One region of the Pseudalkalibacillus sp. Hm43 genome, then DNA from elsewhere that is predicted to be linked to it. Evidence: riboswitches for the same ligand, from Rfam matches in the RefSeq annotation. Region 1 holds a riboswitch; each other region holds the start of a gene.
The links. Region 1 has a riboswitch for cyclic di-GMP ahead of ACXQIQ_RS14440 (hypothetical protein). Riboswitches for the same ligand answer to the same signal wherever they lie in the genome.
Positions count from the first base shown of each region.

Region 2: it holds a riboswitch for cyclic di-GMP, as region 1 does, so the genes downstream of both, ACXQIQ_RS03620 (anti-repressor SinI family protein) here and ACXQIQ_RS14440 (hypothetical protein) in region 1, are expected to answer to the same signal.
Region 3: it holds a riboswitch for cyclic di-GMP, as region 1 does, so the genes downstream of both, ACXQIQ_RS02440 (GspE/PulE family protein) here and ACXQIQ_RS14440 (hypothetical protein) in region 1, are expected to answer to the same signal.
Region 4: it holds a riboswitch for cyclic di-GMP, as region 1 does, so the genes downstream of both, ACXQIQ_RS03575 (anti-repressor SinI family protein) here and ACXQIQ_RS14440 (hypothetical protein) in region 1, are expected to answer to the same signal.

Region 1 is NZ_CM135129.1:2,731,085-2,739,169, forward strand. It holds gene ACXQIQ_RS14400 (rod shape-determining protein) at 1-657, shown strand, start outside; gene ACXQIQ_RS14405 (flagellar hook-basal body protein) at 725-1,546, shown strand; gene ACXQIQ_RS14410 (flagellar hook-basal body protein) at 1,574-2,404, shown strand; gene ACXQIQ_RS14415 (DNA-directed RNA polymerase subunit beta) at 2,427-2,747, shown strand; gene ACXQIQ_RS14420 (transposase) at 3,071-3,658, shown strand; gene fabZ (3-hydroxyacyl-ACP dehydratase FabZ) at 3,738-4,172, shown strand; gene kynB (arylformamidase) at 4,200-4,817, shown strand; gene ACXQIQ_RS14435 (hypothetical protein) at 4,970-5,128, shown strand; cyclic di-GMP riboswitch class I at 5,452-5,539, shown strand; gene ACXQIQ_RS14440 (hypothetical protein) at 5,669-6,940, shown strand; gene ACXQIQ_RS14445 (DUF2569 domain-containing protein) at 6,986-7,519, opposite strand; gene ACXQIQ_RS14450 (acyltransferase) at 7,706-8,085, shown strand, end outside.
Region 2 is NZ_CM135129.1:665,448-673,532, forward strand. It holds gene ACXQIQ_RS03600 (LPXTG cell wall anchor domain-containing protein) at 1-112, opposite strand, end outside; gene ACXQIQ_RS03605 (TasA family protein) at 221-817, opposite strand; gene sipW (signal peptidase I SipW) at 897-1,469, opposite strand; gene ACXQIQ_RS03615 (SipW-dependent-type signal peptide-containing protein) at 1,475-2,173, opposite strand; gene ACXQIQ_RS03620 (anti-repressor SinI family protein) at 2,425-2,562, opposite strand; cyclic di-GMP riboswitch class II at 2,606-2,687, opposite strand; gene ACXQIQ_RS03625 (hypothetical protein) at 2,817-2,948, opposite strand; gene ACXQIQ_RS03630 (DNA alkylation repair protein) at 3,042-3,302, shown strand; gene ACXQIQ_RS03635 (ester cyclase) at 3,334-3,744, opposite strand; gene ACXQIQ_RS03640 (hypothetical protein) at 3,846-5,276, opposite strand; gene ACXQIQ_RS03645 (hypothetical protein) at 5,331-6,839, opposite strand; gene ACXQIQ_RS03650 (hypothetical protein) at 6,858-8,085, opposite strand, start outside.
Region 3 is NZ_CM135129.1:471,736-479,820, reverse strand. It holds gene ACXQIQ_RS02455 (ribonuclease H-like YkuK family protein) at 132-677, shown strand; gene ACXQIQ_RS02450 (PCYCGC motif-containing (lipo)protein) at 783-1,232, shown strand; gene ACXQIQ_RS02445 (GGDEF domain-containing protein) at 1,281-2,351, opposite strand; cyclic di-GMP riboswitch class I at 2,687-2,775, shown strand; gene ACXQIQ_RS02440 (GspE/PulE family protein) at 2,850-4,487, shown strand; gene ACXQIQ_RS02435 (response regulator) at 4,536-5,369, shown strand; gene ACXQIQ_RS02430 (serine hydrolase domain-containing protein) at 5,515-6,543, shown strand; gene ACXQIQ_RS02425 (hypothetical protein) at 6,567-6,869, opposite strand; gene ACXQIQ_RS02420 (MFS transporter) at 7,050-8,085, shown strand, end outside.
Region 4 is NZ_CM135129.1:656,921-665,005, forward strand. It holds gene ACXQIQ_RS03540 (reverse transcriptase-like protein) at 1-353, shown strand, start outside; gene ACXQIQ_RS03545 (hypothetical protein) at 350-1,366, opposite strand; gene ACXQIQ_RS03550 (ABC transporter permease subunit) at 1,356-2,321, opposite strand; gene ACXQIQ_RS03555 (hypothetical protein) at 2,415-3,422, opposite strand; gene ACXQIQ_RS03560 (ABC transporter permease subunit) at 3,412-4,377, opposite strand; gene ACXQIQ_RS03565 (5'-3' exonuclease) at 4,464-5,339, opposite strand; RNA gene ssrS (6S RNA) at 5,446-5,631, opposite strand; cyclic di-GMP riboswitch class I at 5,895-5,976, shown strand; gene ACXQIQ_RS03575 (anti-repressor SinI family protein) at 6,007-6,150, shown strand; gene ACXQIQ_RS03580 (helix-turn-helix domain-containing protein) at 6,240-6,566, shown strand; gene ACXQIQ_RS03585 (helix-turn-helix domain-containing protein) at 6,607-6,918, opposite strand; gene ACXQIQ_RS03590 (hypothetical protein) at 6,944-7,195, opposite strand; gene ACXQIQ_RS03595 (class D sortase) at 7,335-7,952, opposite strand; gene ACXQIQ_RS03600 (LPXTG cell wall anchor domain-containing protein) at 7,959-8,085, opposite strand, start outside.

The DNA of each region.
Region 1 (8,085 bases):
GAAGCTGCACATAAGAGCGGAGCGAAGCACGTCTTTCTTGAAGAGGAACCGAAAGTTGCTGCTATTGGAGCTGGAATGGATATTTTCCAGCCGTACGGTAACATGGTCGTTGACATAGGCGGTGGAACAACTGATGTTGCCGTACTTTCCATGGGCGATATCGTCACCGCCTCTTCGATTAAGGTCGCAGGGGACAAGTTCGATCAAGACATCCTTCAATACATCAAACAGAATTATAAGCTGTTGATCGGTGATCGGACTGCAGAAAGCATCAAACATGAAGTTGCAACGGTCTTTCCAGGATCTCGGGACGAAGAAATGGACATCCGTGGTCGTGACTTGATCAGCGGACTGCCACGCAACATCACGATCCGTTCTTCTGAAATTGAAGAATCATTACGGGAATCCATCCACTCGGTTGTTATGACGGCGAAAAGTGTTCTTGAAAAAACACCACCTGAACTTTCAGCAGACATTATCGATCGTGGCATTATCCTCACTGGTGGTGGGGCACTTTTGCATGGAATCGATCAATTGTTCTCTGAAGAACTTAAGGTACCTGTGCATGTAGCTGATGACCCGATGACTTGTGTCGCAAGAGGGACAGGGTTGATGCTTGAGCATATAGACAAGCTCCCTAAGCAGAAGTTATCCTGATCCGCCCTGAATCTATCAACCATTTTTCAATCAATAGATTATGTAAAAATTTTAGGAGGAGAGCAGCATGTTTCGTGGATTTTACACAGCCGCTTCCGGAATGATCAGCCAGCAAAGACGTCAGGACATGTTAACGAACAATCTAGCAAATGCTAATACGCCTGGGTATAAAGCCGATCAGGCTTCGCTGCGCGCGTTCCCGCAAATGCTATTGAGCCGACTTGGAGAAACGAACATAGCCGGAAATTCAGTTCCGACGAAAAAACAGGTCGGGACGTTGGCGACTGCCGTTTATATGCAAGAGATGACGCCTAAATTCCGTCAGGGAGACATTCAAGAAACGGGCAACCGCCTGGATGTTGCCCTCCTCCAGGGTGCCGTGCCGACGGACGAGGAAACCGGTGCACAAGGATCGCTCTTTTTTACTGTACGAAATGAAGCGGGTGAGCTTCGCATGACCCGTAACGGCAATTTTTCCTTGGATGCAAACGGCAATCTCGTCACATCCAATGGTGACTTCGTGCTCGATACGAACGGCAATCCGATCCAGGTCGACAGCACTGATTTTACAATGGATACGAACGGGTTCATTCCTCAAGCGAACGCACAAGTGAACGTAGCGCTTGTCGAGAATCCGAATCTACTAGAAAAAGAAGGCAACGGACTTTTTCGTCTGGAAAATGAAGAAGCACTTGTCGCTGCAAACGGAAACCCGGAAGTTTCCTATCAGCTTAAGCAAGGTTTCGTAGAACGCTCTAACGTTGATGTCGAGCAGACGATGGTAGAAATGTTGAACGCTTATCGTACATTTGAAGCGAATCAGAAAGTTTTACAGGCATATGACCGGACGATGGAAAAATCTTCGAACGAAATCGGACGACTAGGGTAAAACTAGCGCGTATCAGGGGGTAGAAAGATGAACCGATCGATGATCACCGCATCCGTATCAATGGGACAGCTGCAGCGACAACTGGACACGATTTCAAATAACCTTTCGAACAGTAATACATATGGGTTTAAACGCCGCGATGTGCAATTCTCGGATCTACTCACGCAAGAGATGAACAGTCAGACGAATCCGAACCGCGAAGTAGGCCGATTGACGCCAGATAATATCCGGTTAGGCAATGGAGCAAGAGTTGCTGGGACCGTGTTGCGAATGGAGCAGGGGACGGTCGTTCAGACGGGTCGATCACTCGATTTAGCCTTGCTGGACCCTAGTATGATGTTCCAAGTACGAAAAACTCTTGAAAATGGCGACGAAATCATTGAATATACTAGAGAAGGGTCTTTTTATGTGACACCTGTTCAAGGGAACCCGAACCAACTGCAATTGACCGCTGGTAATGGGGACCGATTGGTAGGCGAAAATGGCCGCCCGATCACTGTGCCGGCTGGATTCGAGTCTTTCAATATCGGGTCTGATGGCTCCGTACGAGCGACAATGCCAGATGGTACGACGGTGAATGCAGGTCAGCTTTCTTTAGTAGAAATCATCCGACCGCAGCTGTTAGAATCTACAGGTGACAACCACTATCGTGTCGAACGTGATACCGAGTTGGGACAAGCACTCGCCCTGGTAGAAGGTAGAGATGGAATTGTTCAGCAAGGCGCATTGGAACAATCCAATGTCGATGTTTCACACGAAATGACACAACTCTTAACGACGCAACGTTCCTATCAAATGAATGCTAAAGCTGTAACGATGGGCGATCAGATGATGGGACTTGTGAATTCGATTCGATAAGTAAGAGGTATAAGGAGTTAATATGGTTCAAAATCATTCAGAATCCAACAACAACGAACAATCGACATCGCGTGAGGAATATAAAGCCAACAAAAAGAAGCAGGGATCTTCTCCTAAAGACGCTTCTAAAAGAGAAGAGATGAAGAGAGACGAGATGACGAAGCTTCGAGAACGAATCGTACCGATCTGGCTTCGCTTGATCATCGTTCTTCTGTTGTTCGCACTGTGTCTGGGAGCGGGACTCGCTGTAGGATACGGTGTCATCGGTGATGGAAACTGGACAGATGTCTTCTCGAAAAGCACCTGGCAGCACATCGTCGACCTTGTGAAGAAGGATCAATAGAATATATAGGATAACCCGGTTAAACGCCTATCCGCGTCCAACCGGGTTTTTGTTTGGAAGGGCAGTGCCAGGCACCGAATGAGAAGCCTTGGTACCACTGACTTCCTTTTCGGTGCCTGGCACCATCTCCAAACCCGTGTCTACCAAGGGTTCCGAATCAGTACCTGGTACCGTGTCGAAATTTCGAACTCCCATTTAATTGGAAGTAACGGTATAATGGGATTATCCCTTCATTCAACTTGGTTTGATTTCGTTCAACATTCCTCAACACACATCCACCCAGTCCTTTTCAAATCTACTAAATCTATTTAGGAGTGATGCATTTGCCTCGCCAACCTCGCGTTTGGTATCCCGGTGCTGAGTACCACATCACCACCCGCGGTAACCGAAAGACCCCGCTTTTCTATGACTCGCAAGACCGCCACATCTACTTGAAATACCTCTCCGAAACCCGCACACAATACCCCTTCGATTTATATGCATACTGCCTCATGACAAATCACATCCACCTGCAACTGAAATCTCACGACACCCACATCCAGCTAATCATGCAAAAGCTGAATTACCGCTACGCCACTTACTTCAATCGGAAGTATGATTACGTCGGACACTTGTTCCAGGGGCGTTATTTTTCCAATCTAATCGGTTCGCCTGCCTACCAGCTCGACGTCAGCAAATATATCCACTTGAATCCGGTCAAAGCGGATCTCGTCACACAGCCTTCAAACTATGATTGGAGCAGCTATCGCACCTACACTGAATTTGAGCGGAGAGCACCCGTCAACCCGTATCCAGTCCTCTCACAATTTCCATACCCACAGAACATTGAATACCAGAAGTTCGTCGAAAATGACCCAGCCGCATCCATCAACGGCAACAACCTTACCGAAGAGATCTTACTCCCTACGTAATCCACCTTCACGGATTTCTTTTTCCAAAACGATTTATGCTATCATAAGGAAAAAGAGTGTTAACCATAGGAGGATACATATGTTGAACATTGACGAAATCAAAGAAATTATCCCGCACCGCTATCCATTTTTGCTTGTAGATAAGATTTTAGAAGTGGAAGAAGGGAAGCACGCAATCGGAGTGAAAAACGTGTCTGCAAATGAAGAATTTTTCAACGGACATTTCCCTGAATACCCTGTCATGCCAGGTGTTCTGATTGTAGAAGCACTCGCTCAAGTCGGGGCTGTTGCGTTATTGAAAAAAGAAGAAAACCGTGGACGTCTCGCCTTCTTTGCAGGAATCGACAACTGCCGCTTCAAGCGTCAAGTCCGCCCTGGAGACCAGCTACGCCTCGAAGTGGAACTGACTCGAGTTCGTGGTTCGATGGGTAAAGGAAAAGCGACGGCGACTGTAGACGGAGAAGTCGCATGTGAAACGGAAATCATGTTTGCGCTAGGTAAAAAAGAAGACTAAGAAAGCGGGAAGAGGGGGAGTTTGGAGATGAAGATTTGGGATATTTCTCAACCGTTGAAAGAAGGCGTGCCTACATGGCCGGGAGATACGCCTTTTTCATTCAAGCTGAATTGGACGAAAGCCGAAACCGGATCTGTTAATGTCGGAAGCGTCACCTTCAGCACGCATACAGGAACGCATGTGGATGCACCGTTTCATTTTGATGATGACGGCAAAAAGATGCTGGACCTAAAGCCCGACCTCTATGTCGGTGATGCGCTCGTCGTCCACTTAGAAGGACGAGAATCAATCACACCGGAAGATTTACAAAACTATGATCTGAGCGAAGTGGAGCGGGTGTTGATCAAGACGGCCTCATGGAAAGATCGAACGAAATTTCCAGAGTCGATTACGTATCTGTCACCTGAACTTGCTCCATTTTTAAAAGAAAACGGAATTCGATTGATTGGCGTGGATGTACCATCCGTCGATCAAGTCGACTCCAAAGATTTGCCAGCACATCACAGCTTGCTCGACCACAACATTCATATCTTGGAAAGCGTCATGTTGGACGATGTAGAAGAGGGGATTTACGAGCTGATTGCACTGCCACTTCCATTAGCCGAATCCGACGCGAGCCCAGTGAGGGCAATACTTCGTAGGTGATTATTAAGCCAGTGTTAGCGAGATGTAAACATCGTTAGAGTTGTGTATTCATTCAGTAAATTCTAACAAATATCGCAAAAAATTTACTATAGTGTAGTTAACCGGGAAACAAGCCGGTCAAAAACTTTTGCGATATAAGGAGTGGATTGAACGTGAAGAAAAGTTTTCTCGCTAAACTAGGCTCTGCACTACTCGCAATTATGTTAATTACAGCTTGTAATGGAACGGAAGAAGAACCAGCTAACGAAGAACCAGCAAACGAAGAACAAGAAACCAACACTGAAGACGGAGAGTCTGAAGAAGGTTCTTGATCATATTATTTTGTAAAATTGAATAGTAGGCACACGACCTACCTCCCTCACCCTCACATTTGGAGCTGCCCCGAGCAGCTCTCTTTTTTTTGTGAGTAAAAAAGACGGTACCAGGCACCGATTAGGAAGCCAATGGTACCAACGCTTCTCAATCGGTGCCTGACACCACCCTTCAAATTACCTATTTCATATTGCTTATAAGAGTGGAAATATCATGCGGGATTGCCATTTCTGATAGAAAACACCTATAAATTATCAGAAAAAATAGGAAGATAGAACTTCGAAGAATGGTGTCGAATTGTTGTATACTAAAACCATTGAAGAGCAGATAAAGGCAAAGCTATCGAAAGGTAGTGACGCAAAGCTAAAGGGACTAACGGTGAACCCCACCTATGTCAGCCAGTTGCCTAGGACCGATCAGTCATACATAAGAAGGATTAAAGCTAGCATAGGTCAACAAGGCAAATTACAAGAGTACAGGATTCTGTAACTCTCGTAGTCTGCTTTTTTTATGAAAAATAAACGAAAGGAATGAAGCAAATGATGAAGAAATGGATTGCAGTACTAAGCGCAGCTTCTCTACTACTATTCGGAACCTCACCAGCAGCGTTCGCAAACACAAATGAGTCTACTCCAAAAGTTGAGATGAAAGACAGTACATCCACTACGGAAGAACCAACAACTGAAGAAAACAATGAGGAATCCACAACAGAAGAAAGTAATGAGAAAGAAGAAACTAACGAAGACGAAGCTACAGAAGATGAGGAATCAGAAGAAGCAGAAGAAGAGCCGTCCCTATTACCAGGTGACTTCTTCTATTTCGTAAAAACAATGATTGAAAATGTACGGCTTGCAGTAGCTTCTGACGACTTTGAAGAAGCAAAGATCTTAGCTGATATTGCATCTAAGAGAATTGCTGAAGCTAATGCTCTTTTTGCTGCTGGTGAAACTGAGCTAGCTGAGAAGACGCTTGAAGAAGCAATTAAAGCACAAGAAGCAGCTCTTGAAAAATCAGAAAGTAACGAAGAGTCTTCTGAAGAAACAGAAGAAGGAACAGAAGAGTCTGAGGAAGGTTCTGAAGAAGAGGAATCTTCCGAAGGTGACGAAGAGTCCACTGAAGGTGAACAAGAGTCTGAAGAAGGAACAGAAGAAGAGGAAGAGTCCACTGAAGAAGAGGAAGAAGATTCCGATATGGACGAACTCCAATCGAAACTTTCTCAAAACATTAACGCATTGCTAATGGCATTAGCGCTTGTTGAGAACCCTCAAGCTCAAGAGTCTCTTATGAAAAATATCCAAAAAGCATTCGCAAAATTGGATAAAAAGATTGCAAAACTAGAAGAAAAGCACAACAAAAAAGAAGATATGGATGAAGAAGAGTCAGAAGAGGAAGAGTCTGACGAAAATGAATCAGAATCCGTTGAAGAGGAAGCAAATGAGGACGAGGAGTCCGAAGATGAGGATAAAGACGATGAAGAAATAGCTGCTAAGAAAGCAGAAAAAGCAAAACAAAAAGCTGAAAAGAAAGCTCAAAAAGAACGAGAAAAAGCAGCCAAGAAACAAGAAAGAGCTGAAAAGAAGCAAGAAAAGCAAAAAGAAAGAGCGGAAAAGAAACAAGAGAGAGCTGAGAAAAAGCAAGAGAAGCGCGAAAAGCAAAAGCGTGACCGAGACGACGATGATGATCGTGAAAAAGAGCGTAAACGCGACCGAGACAAAGATCGCGATGACGATGATGAAGAAGATGAAGACGACGATGATGACCAAGACAACGATGATGACGAAGACGATGATGATGAAGAGGACGACGATTAATCGTTCCGTTGAGAAAGGAGACTGCCACGAGGCGGTCTCCTTTTTTTATAACGTCAAATTGTTACTCGCAACCGTCTTTTCCTTAGGACCACTGACAAAAGTCGCTTTTACTCTTTTTGACCTCATCAGATAAGGAATCCATATGATACTTAATAACAGCGCTCCAGCTTGCTGTCGATACGACTGGTTTTGGATATATTGCAATGTATCAGCTGTAATAGGTAGTGTACCGAAAATCCAATTCGTAATGAATCCATCAGCGACTGCAAAAACCGTCATGGCAATCAGAAAAGAAATCATAAACCTCGGAAAAAGAGAACTCCTCGTTAACAACAGCCACAGACCAACCAAGGAAAGAATGATCAACAGAAGATCCACACCAACACCCATCCAAAAAGCAGGTTCAAACCAGGTGTGATAGAGGGGATTACCACTTTCCGTCAATAAACTCCAAGCGGGTGTATTGTAAACGGTCCAATACGTTTGATACAAAGAATAGAGCCGAATGACCGGGACTAACAGAAGACCAAAGACAATGAGGATCAACCATCCACCAATACCTTCATGCTTAGACCCCATAAGGAATCTCCTTTCCTCTTAATAAGTTATAAATACCCTTCCCATAGTTACTTCAATCCAATTTTTTGAAAACCTTTAATTCGTTACCATAAATTACAAAAACAAATATAGACAACAAACATATGTCCGGACCGAATGAATTACTTAGTTAATTCAACTAAGGAAAGGTAAAAGGTGGAGAAGACAATGGCAGCTCAAACAACACGAAAATTCTTCGAAGAGATCCATTTTTTACGTGCATTTGCCTGTTTAGGTGTTATTTTAGTTCATGTGAGCGCAAGCTATGACACATGGTTCATATACATGTTTAATCAATTAGGCCGATTCGGAACACCAACATTCGCGTTGATTAGTGGATTCCTTTTGTTCCACCAAGTGAAATATAAAGGATTTGATTCGCAAAAATTCATTAAATCCAGGTTTACGAAGATTGTCGTACCATTCATAGTGTGGAGCATATTTTACTTTTTGCTGGGTCTCATACTGTGGAAATCGTTTCCTGATTTAGAAGTATTGATCAAAAGGTTCTTATTTGGTGATTCTTTTTATCACTTATATTTCATGGT
Region 2 (8,085 bases), 1.7 Mb from region 1:
GGGCACTTTTCTCAGCACCAGTATCTTTTACAGGATGATAAAATACATTTACCAACATAATTGCACTATATAAGATTATTACTCTAACAAGTAATCTTTTTATCAATCTCATAAATTGACTCCTCATAAGAAAATTTTGTTATCCAAGGAGTTTCAAGTTTTTACTTTAATTAAGAGGAAGGTGGGATTACCCACCTTCCCATTCATTAAGTATTTCTTATTATCGTTCTTCTCCATCTGTTTGGTGACCAGTAAATGTCCACTGAAGGTTCAATGAATCTTGTTGGAATTCATTTTGATCAGTACCATCATCCACGAATTCAAATTGTACATAAAGTAAATCACTTGAACCAGCTACTAATCCTGTGCTACCCCATCTATCTCCGAAGATATGCTCCCATGTGTTTTCTACAGCTTCAGGAGACATTGACGATAAATCAGCAAGAGTAGTAGAGTAAACTGGTACATCCAACTTATCGATATTGAATAAGAAGTTTACTCGTATATGCTCACCCAAATCACGAGCATTATTGTTGCCATGATCTGTTACAGAATAAGAAGTATCGAGAATAACATTTTTGATATCGAGTGTACCACCATTGACAAGCTCAAAAGAACGAAGCATAGTATCCCCTGGCTTTAAATTGTCAACATCAATAATAGTAGTAGGATCAACTGATAGGTCCAATTTTCCTGCAGCAAAAGTATTACTTGCTGTTGCTGTATCACTAAAGTATGCAAAAGTCCCTCCACCGACCAACGACAATCCTAGTGCTGCTGATGCTACGCCCAAACCAATCTTCTTTTTAATACTCATGTTTCTTTTTCCTCCTTTACCCTATTGGGTATGTATATTTTTTATTTTGAACCCGCTGAATAGCGGTGATTCAACTTATTCAATTACTAGTAGTAGAACTAGATTCTTCTTTTTTAGGTACTTCAATTTCCTTAATAGCCTTCCAGATAGAGTAGGCAGAATAAATGATCAACAGTAATCCTGGAAGGATCAATAATATTGCTGTACCAATTTTTGAATTTGCAAAATTCATAAAATAGCCAAGTAACGGGATATTGAAGCCATCATATTTTCCAACAACATTTTCCGAAAGAACTGGGGATATGTCAGCACCATCATTGTTATCCCCTTTGGTGATGTATTGCACATGATTGGCGGTTTTTTTAACTTCTATAATTCTATGAGTGATTAACTTTTCTGCATCTTCCATGAAGGTGATGATGTCACCCTTTTTTAGTTTCTCTTTATTAATAGATGGATCTATAGCAATAATTGATCCTGTATCGAATGTGGGTTCCATCGAACCTGAAAGAACAGATTTTAGTTGATAACCCATGAACGTTGGTTCTCCACCTGATGCTTTCGAAGTTACAACCATGAAAACCATGACTATAAAAATGCCGAACAATAACCATGACGTAATGTTACTAACCCATTTCAATGTTGTTTTCATATACATCACTCCGTTGTTTCTTGATTATTTTCATTTTGGGGTTCATTACTACTTGTCTTATTCTCCTCTGTTTGTTTTGGATCAGGAACTTCAGGAGTCTTTTCTGTGTTTTGTCCTTTTCCTTCAATTACGTTATTTTCTTCATCTTCTTCAGAAGACTGAGATTGTGGCTCAGTTTCATTTGACCCATCAGTTTCATTTCCTTCTTCAGCTTCTTCAGATGATTGATCAGATTCACTTGCTTCAGTTTCATCATTTTCTGAGTTTTCTATTTGTTCTTGACTATTAGTATCATCTTGTACTTGATCTTCTTTTTCTTGTTTTGTATCATTTGTTTTGTCTGAACATGGAGCACCCGTATGATCATCACAATCTTTTTTGTTATGACCAGGGTTGTCTGGATCAGTTTGTTCTCCAGTATCATCGTCTCCATCTTCTGGTCCGTTTCCTAAACCTGCATTATCTTTACATAATTCTTTATGAGATTTTTTATATTCTTTGTCTGCACAAAAGTCAGTTGCTGCTGTCATCGTGCCTGATACTCTAGCTTGATCCGAGAAATAGGAATATGTACCTTGAATTGCATATCCCATTAGAAAAAATACAATAAGTGCCAGTGAAAAGTTTAGTAGTAATCTAAATCTCCTTTTTCTATTACCTTGACTCCTACTTCTTTTTTTTCTGCTTGGCAGTTCAAGCACCATTCCCACCTACTTTGTTATGGGTTTTGTAAGTGTTGTTCTTTTTAAAGAACATCTTACACTTGTGATTATATACCGTTATAAAGAACGTTTAAACCCTTCTATAGTACCATATCGTTCGTTTTGAAGAACAATACCTTAGTAATACTCGCTTATACTCCCTTTTTCGTAGTTTTTCAACTTTTTTACTATGTTCTTTTTACAGAACGACCACAAAGAAAAAGACCCACACAACCGGTGTGGGTCCTAAATATTTACTTCTGTATGTGGTGTTTTCTTGTTGTCATTTCCAGGAAAGCTTGGATCTCTTCTTTGGTCAGTCCGAGCGACTTTGCTTCAAGGATCAGTGCAACCCAGTCTTGGTCAATGATTTTAACAGGCACTTCATTCATTGGTAGCCCTCCTCTTATCACGATCCTGGATTTTAGTCTCCTGATATGTCGGGTCGGTTGCACCACTGACTCCGCGCAGCATAAGTGCCCAAATGTATATGCGCTTCATTGTCTCCCATAGCTATAACGAACTATTTAATTAGTTCTATTATATACATCTATAGTACTATGAAGCAACATTATTGTCAGAAAATTTTGTCATATATGGGAGTTGTTCTTTTGCTCAAATAGAACAAAAAAACAGTCCCTCTATTTCATTCGCTCTCCATCTTTTTCGCTTCTACTTCAGCGAAGTTTGGCATTTCACCTGATTTTGCGCGTTTTTCCATTGCTTTTGCATTATTGTTTCGTTGTGCGTTTGCATTTCCTTTTTTCTGTTTGCCCATTGGGATCCCTCCTATTCTTTTTCTTAGTATGAGCCATTCCGATTTCATAATTCTTCAAAATCTGGTCATTCTAAGTGATAGGAGGTGTTCGCTATGGGTGGACCTTATTTATGTCCCGGCTGCAAGACCAACCGAACGCGCTTTAACATGATTGAACAGATCCCTAAAGGTGTCAAACTGGATCCACAGTCAGGTGATGTGGTTGAGGAATATTCCAACGATCATTTAGATACGTTCCACATTCCTTATAGTGGATCCCATTATCGCGTCCAGTGCGGTGCTTGCGGTTTGATTGAGAATGAAGAAACGTTCAAGGCACGTGCAAGCTCGTCCCAAAATCCATTTTTGACATGAAAAAAGCCTCTATAATAGAGGCTTTTTCGCATTATACATTCTGCAATAGACCGAGTTGCTTCGGAATTTCGTATTCGTTGAAGCATACATAGTTTTCATAAATTTTTCCGTCTTTAAATTTGAAAAACGAACTGCCGTGGAGCTCTATGCGTTTATAGGTGGCAGGATAATATTGTAGAGGGGCTTTGTTCGTTCCTTTCATCTTCCAGTAGACGACGACACAACTCCCGTCCTGGTACATGTTCTCCGTACAATAGGTCAAATCTGGAAAAGCCTGCTGGTAGTCATTCATGTGTTCGGCGAAAGCATCCAATCCGAAAACACAGCGATCATCGTTTGATTTGAAGGTGAAATCTCGATGACAGTAGAGAAAAAAGTTGTCGTAACACCTCTCGTTCAATACTTCATCCTGAAACTTCTGAACGATCTGTTTATAAATCATCTCGTCTCCTCCCTCAAGTGTGATAAGACTAATTTGTATGCAGGTGGGACGGTGATTAGTACTTTTACAGATAAAAAAACACCTGAATATGATTCAGGTGTCTAATTCAAGCGGAAGGTGCTTTCTTTTTCATGGAAGTTAACTTGTTTTGAAATGTTGTATATTTTAATGTGCAGCGCTTCTACCTTTTTGAAGTCTTTTTTAGTCAGGCCGATCATTTGGGAAGCACTGCCCGACGTTGGCAAAAGATTGATCCGTACAGATTCCCCATCCTGATCGCGCACATCAATAATCGGATTGGCATGTAAGGGCTCTTCTTCATCATCGGGTCTGAAGTGTAAATCACGATCACCCTCCGCTTCAACCGCTATCGTAATAGCGTAATCGCTACCTTCAAAAACCTCTCCTAAGCTTCTGATATCTTCTAACCTGAAGGACACATCATGAATTTCCCCGATATCACGCTCCAATCGTCGCTCCTTTCCTCCGTTCTGAACCGCCTGAAGATGTTCTTTTTCAATTGTAAAATCGAGTTCATCTCCGGTGGTATAAAGTCCAGATAATAGCGAGAATTGGATTTCGTCATTCAGTAGGCTTGGATAATGATGGAGTTGAATGTAAGTATGACCTTCTTCATCTTTTAGAATGGAGCTATTGCCCATCATACCATTCACTCTAAATGTTAACGTCCGTAGCTCAGTTTTCGTTTGTAGTGAAAAATAGAGACGATCGTCATATAAATGCTTATCGAATTTCGTATAAGTGATGCTGGATTGTTCCTTCAAATCAACGGATTGGTCGAGTTGAAACGTTTCCAGTTTAGGATTGAATTCCTGAAAGCGATAAGGAATTTCAACATCCTCCATCGTCTTGGTTTCTGCACCATTTTCTTTTTTCGTCACAAGCTCGATGTTCTTCAGATCCACTTGATGGATGGATTCCGCAGCGTCATTAAAGTTGGATGGACCTTCTGACCAATTTCGAATTTGGTCATACAGATCTTCTGTCATGACAGGAATCAAGACCGTTCTTCGGTACAACCGGTTCTCATAAACGACCCCATCATTCGGCCAATAGTTCCCACCCACCTGATTATGAGTTTGGACGGTCATATTCAAAGGGTCATCATCGTCTGGATGATAGGTTAACTCATTCACACGAAGATGTGGAATTGCCTCTGGAATTTTATCGCTCGGCAACAAATTGAAACTATAAGTCAGGATCAAATCAAGTCGGTGATTCCACATGGATTCGACCCTAAAATCTCTCTGTTCATCAATCAATGGGACTTTTACACCTTCAATTTCTTTCATCAGATCATATTGATAAGCTTTTATTAAAAGGTCTCCGTTATACCTCGACTGTCCAGCTAACAATGATTCAAGTTCATCTTCCGTATCTACAACTTTAAAATTCTCACGGTCAACCTCAAACGAAGTAGATGCTTCTTCTTTTGCATAGTTGCTAACAATGATAAAAGCTGCAATAAGAATCAGCACTGGGAGCAGCTTCAAATATGTCTTGGATTTCATCTCATCCCACCTTAACACCGACGTTGAAAAAGCACCCACACAGGTGCTTTTTCATCATTCACTTCCCAATGATACTTCATTTTCGGCAAAATCAACATACATTGGAAGATTGAATATGCGGATGTTCAATTCCTCAATTTCATCAAAAGAATGAGGTTCGAAACCATAGAAATGACCGGATTCATCTGAGTAGTGTTGATCTGCCCGAACCGGATTACCATCTTGATCTTTCACTTCCATCATGGGTTGCCCCCTAAAATGCATTTCTGCTTCAGGATGTTCTTTAATCGTTTCCAAGTATCTTTCATAGCTTTGGAAGTATATATGACGATCATACTCATGCTCTGGATCTACCTTTAAAAAGAAACCATAATTGTCCTGATGTGGTCCATTCGGGTTTATTTCCAATTTGACGAGTTCAAAATCTATCGTATTCACCACACCTAAATCACGATTGATTTCGTAAACATTTTCGTCTTGTTCCATTTTTGCTCGAAACTTTTGAAATTCATCCTTCGTAATCGTAAACGTTAATTCTTCATCTGTTGGATAGGATCCTGATAGGAGTGAAATCGTCGGCTCATCAGGTCCCAAATCGCCGTTGTAGGGGTCATGATAAATTTCGATATATTGTCTACCGTCTGCATCTTTACGAACGGACGATTGACCCTCGATTTTTCCATACTTGTAGTAAACTTCATTCAGTTCTAGAGGTGAATTCATCTCAAAATAAAGACGTTTCTGATGAAGCCTTGTTTCAAAATCTGTATAAGTGATGGACCTCCCATTCCCAAGATTGGTTGATTTGTTAACGGAGACGGATTCAAGCAACGGATCCTGACTCTTCATCTGGTAATCGAGCGCAATGTCCTGGAGTGCGAACTTTTCACCACCTGCATTCCCCTTCTTTACCAATTCCACCTCTTGAAGTTCGATTTTGGATATTTTCATGATTGCTTCATTAATATGATCAAAGTTATCCATTTCCTTACTATTTACCCAGCTGGATAATGTTTTTAAAACTTTTTCATTCCAGTCTGGTTCATAAACTACTCTACGGTAGATTCTGTTTTGAAAGACGACACCGTCACTTTGCCAATGTTGGTCCTGGAATCCACCATGTCTACCAACCCCGAGCTCGAGAGGATCTTCTCCATCTGCTGTCAGTTTTAACCGGTCAAACTCAAAGTAGGGAATATCATCCGGGCTTTCATCGTTGGGCAATACATCTAAGCTGTATGTCATGAAAAGACCTAGCCCTTGATTATATAATGATTCAATTCGGAATTCCCGTTGCTCCTCCACAACTGGGATATTGACGTTTTCAATTTCGGTGATAAGGTTATGTTTTTCCATGAGTTTGAACATTTCCGGGTCAAAGTATTGAACTTCTCTTCCGAGTCTTTCTTTCAATTCCTCTTCGGAATCGACGACAATGAACGCCTCACGATCGACTGCAAACGACGTTCGCTCTTTCTCTTTGAACATTTCACTAATAAAAAAGAAAGCACCTAAAATCAATAAAACTGGCAAAAGTTTTGCGAGCGTATTTTTCCCTTTCACAATTTTCCCCCTTAAAAATTACTCTGTGTGAATTGGAATCTCGATGAGTTCCATTTCTAATGGATACGGTTTTGAAAAATGGAAGAACCTGAAATTTAATTCATTCTGATCAATAAATACATCCTTAGCTATTTCAATATTAATATTAATACTATTTGCGCTCGGCTGACTTCTAACTTCCATAAGTTCTAACCTTTCCCCGTTACTGTTTGTCACTTCGACCAAAGGATCCATAAACAGATGCTTTTCATTTGGATCATGTTGTTTATGCTCCAAATACTCCGCATAATCTCTGAACCAATAGTCTTGATAATCGATGTTGTCCCCTTTTAAGTTGACATTGAAGGAGACAGCGTTTCCGTCAGGAGTTTCACGGTAATCCAGGCTTCTTGCTGTAAACGTATCATCACCGTTGATTTTTCCGAATGTTTCATTCAATGCAAGCATTGGTGGTTTTTCTTGAGATAAATCATTCTTGAAATCCTCCATATTCTTACCGGTTAGTTGATAGGTCGCTTCTTCATTGCTCGGAACAGATGCCTCTGTAAAATGGATAGATAATTTTCCAGAATCCATAGGCTTCTCATTGGCTTGAATGTATAATTCCCCTTCTCCATCTGATTGGATTGAAGATTGCATTCCATGTCCGTTCAAGCTATAAGTCAGCGCTTTCAACTGATCTTTATTTTCACCAATGTCTATATACAGCCGCTCTTCAAAAAATGACACTTCATAACGCTTGAACAGTAAGGTCGTATCAGGTGCCAATTGGACAACCCCATCCAATTGAGCGGATTCGAGTGGTTTTGTGAAATTTGTCATTTTCATATTCACAGTCAGAGGATTGAGTGATGTCATGTTCCAATCTTTATCAACCATCTGTAGATTGGTAAACGTCACACCATTTACCAATTCAAGCCGTTGCTGGACTGCGTCTCCATCTTCAACAGTTGGTAAGTTCCATTCCATGATTTCCTCGTGGAAACTAGGACTGTCCATCCCTTCAATCCAAATACTTCGGTAAAATCGCTCCTCATATACGAAACCTGTATTCGAGGTCGAATTCATTTTATTGTTTGGATTGGTTTCATATGGATCAACGAGAATACGTGCTTCTTGATTTTCTTCATTATGTAAAAAAATATCGCCGAACGTCATGTATGGGATGTCTTTCGGTTCTTCATCACTTGGCAATAGACTGACACTATAAATGATGAAAAATTCGGTATTGGCGTTCCAAACCTCA
Region 3 (8,085 bases), 1.5 Mb from region 1:
TGAGACAAGAAATGACATATGATTTTTATAACAAAAGTGTTTTATGGGTATTTTAAGATTATATTTACTCTCAGGATTTGATATTTCAGAATTTCAGAATTCCAAAGCTAAGAAAAAGGAGATAACGGCATATGGTAGACCATTATTTCTTTGCGGATCAGCCGATGACTTTCAGAAATCTGACCTTCGCTCATCTGACCTTTGAAGAAGTCCGTGAACATATGCTTACTTTCATGAGGAAAGAGCCACTAGGTAACTATAAGCTCATGATTGGAACCGATTCTCATGTATATCAAAATGAAACGATCTTCATTACCGGGCTTGTTATGCAACGGGTCGGAAAAGGAGCATGGGCATGCTATCGAAAAATCCGATACCCCGATCCTATACGGAATTTACATCAGAAAATCTCCTATGAAACCTCTTTGACAGAAGAAGTCGCCTCACTTTTCGATGAAAACCTCAAGAATCAGTTCATCAACATCGTCCTTCCTCATGTATATAAAGGATCAAGCTTCATTATGGAAGGGCATCTAGATATTGGGAAAGGAAAACAGAATAAGACACGGGAATTCGTCGCCGAAATGGTCGCACGGATTGAAGCGCACGGCATTGAAGCAAAAATCAAACCTGAGTCACTTGTCGCTTCCAGTTATGCGAACCGTTATACGAAGTAATAATCGTTCATAAAAAAGTAACAAAAAAGGTTAGATCGGTACATGTTTTATTTTGATTTATCAGATATACTGTTACTATGTAACGATAGGTATGAGGTGAACAACATGTGCCGAAAAAGGATTTTCCTACTGATGGTTTCTCTGTTTCTATTCCTTTCTGCTTGTAGCAGTGAAGAACAACCAACCAAAATGACCCATGATATGCACAATAATGATTGGACGCACCTCAAGGATCTTGGGGTTGATGCTGCTACTATTGAAGCCTATGATTTTGCTGTCCACCATCCTGAAGTATTGGATTACATACCGTGTTATTGTGGGTGTCACCATGATGCCGGCCACAATAACAATACCGATTGTTTCGTAGATCAGATCGAAGACAACGTGGCGGTTCTGGATGATATGGGACTTGGCTGAGGAATTTGTGTCAATATAGCCCGTGAGGCTAAATTCGAATATGAAAAAGGGACAGACCTGAAAGACATTAGAGCAATGATTGAAGCTAAATACGGTCAAAGTGGGATGGAGCCTACTCCAACACCTAAACCGATGTAATGAAAAAGCGACCACGATGAGTTAGAAAAACATCGTGGTCGCACTTTTTTATGTAGGGACACAAACTTTATTCCTGCCTGTGCGTTTTGCTTTATAAAGACCCTCATCCGCTTCCTTATATAACTTATCAAACACTTTAACGGTGTCCGGAAAGCTCGCTACACCGATGGATACAGTAATTTGGATGCCAGACCCATCCGGTAAATCGAAAATATGGTTCTCTACAGCATTTCGTATGCGTTCTGCTATTTCCTCAGCAGTTTCCAAATCACAATCTGGAAGTAAGATCGAAAACTCTTCGCCACCATTTCTGGACACGATATCTTTCATCCTGGCTTTCGATTTCAATACCTGACCTAATTGGCGGAGGACTTCATCTCCAGCTTCATGCCCATAAGTATCATTCACTTTCTTAAAGAAGTCGATATCAATCAATAAAATCGATAACCGTTCGCCTTTTGGGAGCCGGTGTTTTTTAAATGCGTTCATCTCTTCATCAAACTTACGGACATTGTTCAAGCTGGTCAAAAAATCGACCTTCGCTTGTGCTTTATAAGTCTTGACCATCTCGTTATACCGATAAAGATAGATCCAAAGGGAAACGGTCAAAAAACCGACTGGAATTGAGATGGCGAATAGATAAATGGTGCTTTCCATAGCTTGAGTAAAACTGACAAGATGATTGATGACCATGAATACGAGCACTAATGTGACCATGTTCATGATGAATCCTTTAATGTAATTGTTGTATCTCAATTTCGCAATCAAACTGTAAATGACACCGATGAATACAAACAAGACAGCTACCGTCAATGACGCTTCTGTAACTCCGAAGAGTAAAATTCTTCCGGAGGCAATAATTACTGCTGAAAGCATTGCCGAAATAGGACCACCAAACAAGGCAGCGATAATCATGAACAAGTGCCGCATATCAAGTATTACTGTTTCTGTGATTCTTATAGAATAATACATCAATACGATTCCCATTAGCCCTGTACCAGTTCCAATGAACAGCCTGTTTACAAACCGTGAAAAGTTCTGTTCACGCCAACCCATGATGAATCCAACTAAAAACAAATACGATAAGATCAGTGTTGTGTGAAATATTAAGTCCTTCATTATGTAAGATCACCCTAAGAACATGATGTAATGAGTATTTTACCATAATCAGGTAGGGTTCATGGATTAAAAATCTATAATATTCTTTATTTCGACATAATCGAGTAATCTAGAAACACATCATTATACCTAATCCCTTGGTTTGTAACTTAGTTACAAATACCTATGTATTATTTTCTGAAAACATAAAATACTCACTTGTTGGTCCTTTTTATCTAGCATTCAATTTAGTGATAATGCTCTATTTTTCCAACTATAGGTTTACAGTATAATTGAAACATACAGAAAAGGGTCATTTTTCCTAGACAGAAAATAAATTCCACTCAAGCCAAATGAATGAAAAAAGGCAAACCCATACGAAAGTTGGGGACGCAAAGCTACGAGTCTAATCCTCTTCACGAGGCATGATCGTCGGGCCGCTCAAACATTGGCTTTTTATGTCTATTAATATCCTTTTATTTCTATCAATGTCGGAATAGTACCAAAAGGAGGTTGTATATGCGCATAGGTGAATTATTGGTCATGAATGGACTGATTACAGAGGATCAACTTGAAAACGCGCTCCAAAAACAAACCCATTCCTTTAAAAAGATAGGGGAAATATTAGTAGAGGATCATCTCATAACCGAACGTCAACTCGCTGAAGCCCTAGAATTTCAACTTGGCATACCTGTCGTGAATATGGATGAGATTGTACCGAACCGTAGTACCATTCAACTCATACATGAAGCCCTAGCCAGAAAACATTGCTTCATACCGATTGAACAAATGAGTGGAAAGCTTAAAGTGGCTATGGTGGATCCCCTTAATCAAGAGGCCATCAAAGATATCCAGGAGACGACTGGTATGATCGTCCAACCTTGTATTGCAACAAGAAGTGAACTAGAGATGGCGATTATCGATCACTATGGGGTTTTGAGTTCTGTTAAAGAGCTGAATGATATCATCGAGTATGCTGTCCAGCAAAATGCGAGTGATATTCACTTGGATGCTGAAAAAGATGGTCTTTCAGTCAAGTATCGCATCAATCAGATGCTTGAAAAACAAAAGGTTATTTCAAACGATCTGAAAGAATCAATTATAGGTAGGATCAAAACAATAGCGAGTTTAAATGCGTCAAAAAGGGGACTCCCGCAAACCGGGTACATACATAAGGAAGCGTATAATACGGATTACGACATTCGGGTTTCTACGGTTCCAACCATTAATGGGGAAAGTGCGGTCTTAAAATTAATCGATCGTACGGATCAATTGTTGAAACTTAATGAGTTCGGCTTTAGTGAAAACAACCTGAAACAAGTGGAATCAGCCATTGATCGTCGCAGCGGCTTTGTCCTTATCTCAGGACCATCAATGAGTGGAAAAACGACTTCACTGTATTCCATTCTCGACCATATCAATCACCCAAAACATAAAATTGTATCCGTTGAACAAAGTGTTGATAGACGGCTGGATGGAATTACCCAAGTGGAAGTGAATGATTCAATCGGATTTAATTTCACGAATGGATTAAGCACAATGCTAACTCAAGATCCTAATGTCATCATGGTCAGTCATCTAGAGGACAAACAAACAGTAGAAGCATCAACTCGAATATCACTATCCGGACGGCTCGTTCTAGGTTCGATCCATGGGAAAGATGCAGTTGGAACGATCCGAAGAATTCTTGATATGGGCATCGAGCCATATCTCCTCGCAACCTCCTTAACTTGTATCGTTAGCCAACGATTGGTGAGAAAGGTTTGTGAGCGGTGTGCGAAAAGCATGCCTGCGTCTGATGAAGAATCCAAGCTTTTTGAAGCACATGGACTGGTTCCTTCAGATGATGCGAAAAGCAAAAGTGCAATCGGGAATTTCCGCTCCTTCGTAACGACAAATAAAAGTTCGAAGATTGCTGTTGTACGTGGTGATGGATGTAAGCTGTGCAACAATACAGGTTATAAAGGATTGGTCGGAATCCACGAAGTATTGACAATCGACGATGTACTTAGAGACATGATCTTACAGAACCGTCCAGCAGAAGCGTTCCGAGAACACCTGGAAGAAAAAGAATTTCAAACGCTCCTTCACGATGGCCTTACAAAAGTCAAAGAGGGTATAACAACCGTCGATGACGTTCTAACCAATATCCAATGAGGAATGAATCAATGTTTGCATTTAAATTGATTAAGGGGGAAAAATGGGATGTCTTACAATTTTCTAGTCGTAGATGATACAAGCTTTATGAGAAAAATGGCAAGAGAATGTCTGATCCAACACGGGTACCATGTTGTAGGTGAAGCGGTGAACGGAAAGGAAGCTGTGGAAAAATTCAAGGAATTGGAACCGGATGTAGTCATGATGGATCTGACCATGCCTGAAATGAACGGGTTGGATGCGATTAAGGAGATATTAGTGTATGATGCGGAAGCCGTCATTCTCGTTTGTTCTGCAAGCAATCAAAAAGATCTGATTCAAGAAGCATTGGATGCAGGAGCAGTTGGATACCTTATGAAGCCATTCAAACCAGACTACATGCAAGAAATCGTTAAACGTTACGCAGAACCCCATTTAAAACCCCTGACACCTGAAGATGAGGAAGAGCCGAAGAATGATGTTATAGAGGAAGAAGTAGTGGAAGAGTCTGTAAGCATGGTAGAGAATGTTAACCATATTCCAACCACTGAAATTGGTCCCGTAGAGGTCGCAGCTTCAATTGAAGCAACCGCGATTGAACAGGAGTCAGACCAGACAGCGCTAGCTCAACCAGTAGAAAAGAGAAAACGATCTATGATTTCTAAATCAGATAAGAAAATACAATTTAAGACAAGTTATATGTGCAACTGGGAAGAAGAAATTCAGGGGGAGAACAGAGCCTACTCATTCACCTATACAGAAAATGATAACAACATCACAATTGATATGATGGATGAACAGAACGAGAAACAATCCATCCAATTGACCCTAGATGGGTTCAGAGAACTACATGATTGGCTTGAGCAACGTCTTGAAGAAGGTAAAAGAATGAATGGATCATGAAGGTAGGCTGTTTCCTTTTTTTGAAAGGGAGCAGCTTTTTTACTGAATTTGGAGTAAGTTGGCTCATTTATAAATTCATTGCAGGTCTCCCGATGGGAATAGAGAAGGTAGTTAAGCAGTTCTAACAATATGGAGATGATTGAGAATGATGAAAAGCTTAACTTTTGAAAAGAGAGTAGATGAAATAATAGAGGAACACTCTTTTTCTGGAGTTGTCCACATAAAAAAAGAGGGAGAGACCGTACTTCAAAAAACTTCTGGCCTTTACAACCGGTCAGAATCACTTCCTGTACAATCCGATACCCGATTCGCCATTGCATCCGGGTGCAAGTTGTTCACGGCCATTGCCATTTGCCAGTTGGTTGAGAAAGAATTGTTAACATTTGATACCCGTTTGACAGATTGTTTGGATATCGCGTTTCCGAACTTCTCAAGGGAGTTGACCATTCATCACCTACTCACACATTCGTCTGGTATTCCGGACTATTTTGATGAATCCGTAATGGATGATTATGAAGACCTGTGGAAAACGATCCCCATGTACCAAGTACGAAAATTGGAAGACTTTCTACCTTTGTTCCAACAAAAAGAACAGATGTTCAAACCTGGCGAAAGGTTTCATTACAATAACGCCGGTTACATTGTGTTAGGACTTGTCGTGGAACAATTGACTGGAATGGATTTCACAGATTATGTAGAAGAGAATATTTTTAAGCGGTGCGATATGACGAATTCAGGTTATTTTTCACTGGACCGTCTACCTCGTAACACGGCAATCGGCTATATTGATGAAGATGATGGCTCATACCGGACGAATACCTTTACTATGCCGTTGAAAGGTGGATCCGATGGTGGGGCTTATGTGACCTCTGCCGATATGATCAAGCTTTGGGAAGGATTGTTAGCGGACAAATTATTGAGTGAGTCGATGACCAAAACCTTACTGTCTAGACATATGAAAGCGCGTGAGGATGCTTATTACGGCTATGGCGTCTGGTTGAACATGAAAGATGGGCAATTGTTAAAATACCATGTCATGGGATATGACCCTGGGGTAAGCTTCCACTCTGCTGTATACCCTGAATTTGGTTTGATCATCGCGATTCCATCAAATCAAGCTGACGGTCCGTTTTTCATCATGAAAGCAATTGAAGAAGAACTAGTGAATGCTTAAAAAATAACCGCCGAGTCCGGCGGTTATTTTTTCTTCCGATTATCGATTTCTTCATTCACCACAAAAGCCAGATCATCATTCCCAAACAACGATAAGACACCAAGCAATGTCTGATCGGCAATGTCTTCAGATTCCTCTTTCGATACGGTCAGGTCGATCGCTTGCTGAAGGGCAGGATTCGCTGCTTGATTCGGATAGGCTTTTACGTATAAAGCGTGAGGGTCCAGGTCATGATTGATACACCACTGTGCAAATACAAGGATCATCATATGTTCGTCTTTTTGGTAGTTCTGAATGATTTTGTTCTCCAGATCTTTTGAATCCACTTTCATTTCCCCTTTTTTCCTCTTATAACGCTCATTATAGCGGACATTTCAAGGCTTACACAATAACCTTAGCATGCATATTTCAACTTAAATAGGTAAAAATGTGTAGGGCATGCTTGCTCCCGATATCTACCCACACACTAACCCAATCAATCGATCTGAACCCATGGAGAGAAGGAAATGAAAGAACTGAAATGGTCCTTATACGCATTAGCATCCATTCCGTTATTGATGACTCTGGGGAACTCCATGTTCATCCCGGTACTTCCTATCATAGAAAAAGAAATCAATATCACACCGTTTCAATCCAGCATGATCATCACCATTTATTCGGTGGTCGCGATTTTCTTAATACCCATTGCTGGTTATTTATCCGATCACTTTGGACGTAAAAAGATCATCATCCCTAGCCTAGTTCTAGTAGGTATAGGTGGTTTGATCAGCAGTTGGGCTGCAGTTTCTTTGAAAGACCCATACGGGATGATCCTTCTAGGCAGGTTTCTTCAAGGTGCCGGTGCAGCTGGTGCCTTCCCAGTCGTCATACCTACCGTAGGTGACCTTTTCAAAACAGAAGAAGAGGTGAGCGCAGGACTAGGACTAATTGAAACCTCCAATACGTTTGGTAAAGTGCTCAGCCCGATCTTAGGTGCTTTTCTTGCAATTTGGGCTTGGCATATTCCGTTTTGGTCCGTTCCATTTTTATCGATTATTGCAATCATATTGATCTTTTTTTTCATTAAACCTCCTAAACGTGAAGACGAACCGATTCCGTTCGGGGAATTTGTAAAGCAAATCAAGAAGATTTTCCATCAAAACGGTCGTTGGTTAGCAGGCGTCTTATTCATTGGTGGAATGATGACTTTCATATTGTTTGGTTTCCTGATTTATTTGTCCTTTATCCTTGAAAAGACCTATAAAATTGAAGGCGTGTTAAAAGGGGTTTATTTAGCCGTTCCATTACTCGTCTTATGTATCGCATCTTATTTCACCGGGAAGAAAATCGGAAAAGAAGTGATGCTGATGAACAGAATCGTCTTGTTTGGCGGGTTCATTGCTTTGCTTTCACTCGTGTCACTGCTGTTTCTAGATTCTCAATTGATCACCATCCTAATTGCGTTATCTGTGACAGGTCTTGGAATCGGAATTACGTTACCCTGCCTAGATGCGTTGATTACGGAAGGGATAGAAAAGGAAGAGCGGGGGACGATTACGTCTT
Region 4 (8,085 bases), 1.7 Mb from region 1:
CTGGACCGTCTGGCGCAGGTATATTTATAAAAGGAGCTCCGGATGGAAGTCATTCCTACTCCATCCCGCTCGGTGAGATGTCGAACCATGAAGCAGAGTACCATGCTCTTATCCACGCATTGAAAATCTGCATCGACAAAGGTTACAAAATCGTTTCATTCCGGACCGACTCACAGCTAGTCGAACAAGCCGTCGAAAAGGAATATGTCAAAAAGAACGTATACCAGCCCCTCCTTCAACAAGTTCTTGTGTTGAAAGACGAGCTGGATCTGTTTTTCATCAAGTGGATTCCGAGTTCGCAAAACAGGAATGCTGATAAACTCGCTCGTGAAGCCATCCAAAAGAACGCTTAAATCTTTGTAAAATCCAACTCTGTAGCTGTCTTCTTTCGAAGGCGGCTTTTTCGTTCGCGCTTCTTTTTAACATATGGATTGATTTCAAGCGTTTGTGTTAAACCGTGTACCAGTAAGTTCATCATCAAAATGACGAACGAAAACCCTAGAATCGGTCCAAAAACAAGCATCGGGTTGAACATATATTCAGACCAATACTTTCCGATCAGTCCACCCCACTCATTCGACATCGTAAATGATTCCGTTATGATGACAACTTCTTTTCCTTCTATACGTTCATCCATTTTATATGTCTCACTTCCACCGATGAACACCTGGAGGATTCCTAAATGGACAAAGATGATCAGGACCGTACTGATTTGTTGAAGGAATAACACAAACATTTTTGGTACTAGGAACCTAGATACATGTTTTCTAAAAATGTGGAAGACGCCTCCCCCCAATGTAGGCGCATTTTGGATGAACTCGACTTTATAAACCTGTTCTAATTCCTTTGCGATCAGATTTGATAGTACGGGAACAGATAAAAAGATAATGACGACCGCAGGAAAGACGATCTTCGTTTCTAACGTATAGCTCCATGTAAAAATGACGAGGACAGGTCCAACGAGTAAATAAATGAAAATCACAAATGGAGCATAATGGAGTGTATCAAATAAACCATCGAATGTAAGGCGAGCTTTTTTCGGTGAAAGATACAATAAAAATCCGCCAAAGAAAGACAAAATCATTTGTATGAGACTGATGATGGCCGCTAGTGCAATCGTGTATTTGGCCCCGTCTATAACCCGATACAGATAATTTTCCCCCAGGTTATCTGATCCTAAAGGATACTCTAAGGACGGTTCGAAAGGCGCACTGTCATAAGGAAGACCCTCCTCATCATATAGGATCGTTACACGTTCTCCATCATATTTCAGCCAGGCCTCATACCCGAAGCTTAGCGTAAGTAGAACCGTTAATCCGATAAAGCTGAATACAATCCATGGATTTCTAATGAGTTTAAGCAGCATCTTCCATTCCCCTCCTTACTTTCGTTTCCGCAACTGACATCTTAATAAGTGAAGACAATACACTGATCAAGAAGTAAGGAAGGTAAATCATCAAGACCCCTACGATGAACAATGATGGATTCAATGGTCCATTCTCCACCAAGAACATCATGATTCCATTATAATTCATGAAGATCTCTATCATTAGCCAATTGGACAGCATGATCCAAAAGATCGTCTTGAAATGATTCCTTAAAGTCGGAATCGCATTGCGGAAAATATGGATACTGACGATCTTGAACCTTGCAACTCCCTTTCCTTTTGCGAGTTCCACGTATAATTGGTCTTCTTGATCTTCAAAAGCCAGCAATAGATATTTTACGAAATACACCGTTGGCAATATGGATAAGACCAATATCGGAAAAAATATGGCCTCGTCTCCATATGAATGGGTGGTATTGAACAGTACCACCCCCGTTTTTTTGAACACCATGATGATGGCAAGTTGAACGATCATGATGAAAAACACATCAGGAAGTGATTTTAAGACTGTGAGCATTGCCTTAAAAGCTCTTCTTACTTTTTTATTTGTCATCATGATGATGTGAACTGAGATGACAGAGAGACAAACGGCTACAACTAATCCACCTAAAAAGTAGGATGCAGACTTGAAGTAAAGTTCACTCAGTTCAGGGAATACAGGCAAGTCCTTACCGACTTTCGTCGAATAGGTCATCTCCCAAAACGTTCCGACTTCTCTCAGTGAAAGTGCAACTTGATCGAGGTATCCTTTCCAGTTGAACATGATGTCATCTGACATGTAGCTCGCATTTCCTAATATGTCCTTATTGAGCAGATAGAGGATTTCTTTGTTCACTTCCATGTTGAATAACAGAAATGGAAGACACCCGAACAAGATGATGCTCAAGACTGTCAGTAATGCTTTAAAACCGGATATTGCTAGAAATTTCCCCATAAAAAAGACCCCACTTTATTTTCTATAAAGTAGGGTTTCGACAAAATTCTCTTATTCCCTTTAATTGTTATTTATGTTATGTTCTTCCTTCCGTTAAATCTTTGAAAAATCCAATTCAGCAGCTTCCTTGTTTTGAAGGCGGCTTTTTTGTTTCCTTTTCTTTTTACCATATGGATTGATTTCAAGCGTTTGCGTCATGCCATGCACGAGCAGGTTCATCATCAAAATGACAAACGAAAACGCCAAAATCGGTCCGAAAATGAGCCAAGGGTATGCTATATAAAGTGACCAATACTTACCGATCAATCCACCCCACTCATTTGATAAAGTGAAGGTCTCAATCATAACACCACCATCTACACTTTCTGCCATTTTGTATGTTTCACTACCTCCGATGAACACCTCTAACACGCCTAAATGGACAAAGATGATCAACACCGTACTGATCTGTTGGAGGAACAATACAAACAGCTTCGGGATGAGGAATTTGGAAACATGCTTCCGGAAAATGTGGTAGACGCCACCTCCCAAGGTTGGTGCATTTTGAATAAACTCCACTTTATATAAATCCTCTAATTCCTTTGCAATCAGAGTGGAAAGCACAGGAACAGATAACAAAACGATGACGATGGCAGGAAAAATGATTCTCGTTTCAAGTGAGTAACTCCATACAAAGATATCAATGACTGTTCCCGCCAACAAATAAATAAAAATGGCGAAAGGCGCATAATGGAACGTATCAAATAAACCATCTGCAGTCAGTCTTACTTTTTTAGGTGCAATATATAGTAGAAATCCACCGAATAAAGATAAGATGATCTGGACGAGGCTGATTGAAGCTGCCAATCCGATCGTATACTTGGCTCCATCTACTATTCGATACAGATAATTTTCTCCTAGACTATCCGACCCTAACGGATACTGAAAAGAGGGCTCGAACGGCGCACTATCATAAGGCACACCATCCTCATCATATAAAACAGTAACCCGATCTCCATCATCTTTTAGCCATGCTTCATATCCAAAACTGAATGTCAGTAAAACCGTCAATCCAATAAAACTGACTAAAAACCACGGGTTACGTATCAATTTAAGCAGCATCTTCCATTCCCCTCCTAACGATTACTTTTTGAACAGACATCGTCATGAGTCCTGATAGTAAACTGATCGTATAGTAAGGGATGAAAATCATGACAACTCCTAAAATGAACAATGTCGGATTCAACGGTCCATTTTCCAAAAGGAACATCATGATCCCATTAAAGTCCATGAATATTTCAACCATCAACCAATTGGACAGCATAATCCAAAAGATTGTCTTGAAATGATTTTTTAAGGTAGGAATCGCATTACGGAAAATATGTAAACTCACGATACGAAAACGAACAACGCCCTTTCCCTTCGCAAGTTCCACATATAACTCTGACTCCTGATCCTCAAAAGCCAATAATAGAAATCTCACAAAATAAACCGTCGGCAATATCGCTAACAGCATGATTGGGAAAAAGATTGCTTCATCCCCGAATGAATGTGATGTATTAAACAACACCACATCCGTACGTCTGTATACCCAGATGATGATCAGTTGTGTAAGGATGATGTAAAACACATCCGGAAGGGATTTCATGATGGTCAATATTCCTTTAAGTACTCTTCTCACTTTCACGTTAGTCATCATAATGATGTGGACTAACATGACAGACAAGCTAACCGCTACTACTAATCCACCGAGAAAATAGGCAGCTGATTTTACATATAATTCTCTCATTTCTGGGAAGACAGGTAAGATTTGACCCGTTTTCGTCGAATACGTCATGTCCCAAAATGTAAATAGTTCCTTAATTGAAAGCGCAACTTGCTCGAAGTAAGCTCGCCAGTTGAAAATGATATCATCAACCAAGTAGCTCGCATTCGACATCATCTTTTTATTGATCAGATAAAGAATTTCTTTGTTCGACTCCATATTGAATAACAAATACGGAAGACAACTGAACAGGATGATGCCGGTAATGGTAAGCCCACCCTTCACCAATGAAACAGCCAATAAATTTCGCATAAAAAGACCCCACTTTATATTTTCTATAAAGTAGGGTTTCGACAAAGTTCTATCGTTTCCTTTTTTTGGTTTTATTAGTATACAACTTACATCCGAACGCGTAATTCGAGTCGTTCCACTTCTTGTTTCAGTTTTTCACGGTCAAGTCGTAAGGAGAATCCATCCCATGGCGTTTCATTCAATATCGGAATCTGTGTATCGATGGTTACGAGATCCTTACTGAGGAATGCCATCTCACGACCGGCAGCAATCTTCTTCAAGTAACGCTTGAAAATCGGATCCAGCTCTTCTTCCTCATAAATCGCTTCGACCGATCCGTACTGCTGGATCATCGGGAGCGCTGCTTTTTCCCCAACACCATGCACGCCAGGAATGTTGTCACTCTTATCACCAAGTAGTGCCTTCACATCAATCCATTGAGCAGGCGTAATCCCGAACTCGTCAGTGAAATGCTTCAGAGTGTATGCATTCTCTTCTTTCTTTTTCGCTATGATCTGAGACACTTTATCCGTTAAAAGCTGCAGCAAATCACGGTCGTTACTGTAGATGTAGCACTCTCCGTCCATTTCTTCCGACCAACGGCGTGACAAAGTACCCATGATGTCATCCGCTTCATATGGGCTGATCGCCATTTGTGTGACTCCTACAATATCGAACAGTTCCGTTACAGTTTGATACTGCTGAATGAGAGGTTCAGGCAGTTCGTTTCGTGTATCCTTATAATCTGGATACTTTTGACGGCGCAACGTTTCTTCACGCTTCACATCCCATGCAATCATAAGATGTGTCGGATCGTAAATTTCAATTAGATTCAAGAGCTTTTGAATTTTGACACGGAGTGCATTCGTGTACAATCCTTCACTGTTTGTCGTCAATTCATGGTCTTCTCGACCATAGCTCGTCGCAAAATAACATCGGCTTAACAGGTTGAATCCATCTATGATAATAAATCGGTTACTCATTTTTTTGTCCCCTTTTCCCCGGCTTTTCCTCTGTTCATTGTATCACATTTTACTTTATAAATAGAGAAGGACTGACCATTGCTGGCCAGCCCTTTCACAATATGTATGAGTTCCCGCACTTGCCGTGACACTTCATGACTCATAAACCCACTTTCGGCAGGTGGGTACCCGCATCAATCCGTTCGTCTTCCGCTTCCGAAGTTGCGGCATGACGTCTAGATCGAGATTTAGGGTTCCCTATGTCATGACATCGGTTTAAGACATAAACGTGTCACTAACAATGCAGGAACTTTATTATAACTAGGAATGGGTTGTTTGTAAAGAACTCCGATCATTGTCGAGTTGTTACAATTTATGGTATCTATCAGACCTTTCCTAATCGCTAAATCTAGTATGTCACTTTATCATCCACAGCATTCGCGTCAATATGTAGATAATCAGGTAATTTGTCGGATATTTCTGTCAATACGACAAAATTAGAACGAATTTTCATCGTAAACTTACAACTTTTGTAGTAGGCATTCTATATGATAGATAGTATAAAAATGGAAACCCTCCTTGCAAAGGCAAACCCGTTGAAAAGCGGCGACGCAAAGTCACAGATCTACGGATATACCAAGATGGCTGGGCTACCAAGAGGCAAGTTCTTAATTAGGAGGAATGGGTAATGGAAAAACGAGTTGAAAAAGAGAAGTTGGATTTAGAGTGGGTTGAGTTGATGAAAGCAGCAAAAAACAATGGCCTGACAAAAAGCGAAATCCGGGACTTTATTCGTAGTTTTTCCTTCAAAACCGTCCAATCAAAAGCGTAACTACACAGAAATACATAACAGATCACCAAGTTTTATGGTATAATGGGTTTAATTATCCAGAAGAATTTTGACTTGAAGGAGTTACAATTATGATTGGGGATCGTCTTAAACACTACAGAAATGAAAAAGGATTCTCTCTATCAGAGCTTGCAGAACGAGCGGGTGTGGCTAAGTCCTACCTCAGCTCAATTGAGCGTAATCTACAATCGAACCCTTCCATTCAATTCTTAGAAAAAGTATCGACAGTATTGAATGTACCTTTAGATAATCTATTACATGATGCAGTGGATGCAAAACATGAGGACCTAGATGAAGATTGGATGAGACTTGTACAAGAAGCCATGCAGTCCGGGGTTTCAAAAGACGAATTCAAAAGTTTCCTAGAGTATAATAAGTGGAAAAAAGAACAAGAATAATAATTAAGCACTCCCATTCTAATTTGGAATGGAGTGCTTTTTATTTTGCATCAAGGGAGAGAAATTGTTGCTGTAATATGAAGTTCCGTATTTCCGTTCTTGAAAGTCCTAACTGCCTTGCTTCCTTAATCAGATCCAACCATTCAGGATCAACGTACAATTTATCCATCTCATATACATCCAATCCTAATTCTTTTGCAATACGTACAACGGTAAAAAATGATGGATTTTGTATGATACCACTCTCTAGATTCAATATGTAAGCCTCCGTTACCTGGACAAGTTTCGCCAGTTCTTTTATAGAAATCTGTTGGGCAATCCGAGCTTGCCTTACTTTTTCTCCTAAATACATAACTGGGATCCCCCTTCTCCAAGGTCTAAACTTGAATATTAATCAGTGTACCTACCTTCAATTCTCTAAATAGAATTTCATCGTCTTGAATATAGATTTTTTCTCTACTCTTCACTTGTTCCATACGTTCTATAGATGATTTAGCATAAGAGTAAGAACATTTCCCCATCAGTTGGTTATTGATGTAGAGTTCTCCAATGTCTTCTTGTAAGTATCTCAAGGTAACCTTCTGATTATTAATATAGGAGATCGAATCACCATTTAATCTACGAATCATGGCAATCACCTTTTCTTATGGATTTTGTATACGTTTTGAAAACGATAACTTTTCAACGAGGATGTTCGTCGACGTTGAAGAAAAGTAATAGATAAAAGTATAAGAGCAACTAAGGTTCAACCTGCGCCAAGGCTTGGCTTCACCAAGTTTTCTTTATAGAAGCTTGAACAATCAAGCGATGTGTAGGGTCTTTGATAGGGTCACACGTTATTAAGGTTATGATGGATTGATCTTGATTTGATGCTAATACTGAAGTGTCATCTGGAAGAACACGCAAAGTGTTGTCCACAATATATGTGTATGTGGAAGTTTCGGTTGTAATGATGATCTCGTCACCATCTTCTAACTCATCAAGGCGGTTGAAGTCTTTTCCGTAGGTATAGCTGCGGTGTGCAGCAATCGCTGCATTCCCCTTCTCTCCTAATAGAGCAGTACCTTCGAGACGGCCAGCTCCTTTTTTCAAGTTCGGGATTGTTGCTCCTTCAAGAATTGGTAATGTAAGATCTATACTTGAAATTGAGATTGTGCCTATTAATTCACCTGTTGTTGGAAACGTTTTTGTTTGTTCTTTATTCTCTTCTGAAGCATATACCTTTGATAGTGAAGTGAAGCTCTGTCTTGCGGTTTCCTGATTAGATTGGTTCCATTCAGTAAGGAGTTGTTCTTGTTGATGAAGTGAGTACTGAGATTTGATAAAAGGGAAAGAGGCAACACCTATACCAATAAGTATGAGTAAAGAAGCCATAAGTAGTTTCATAGTGTGTTACCTCTTTAACCTGATTCTAGGACGATCACCTTTTAAACTTTGACGCAATACACCAACACCAACACCAGCCAACATAATTCCTGTTAAGTAATACCAGATAGGATTGGATTCACCAGTTTGTGGA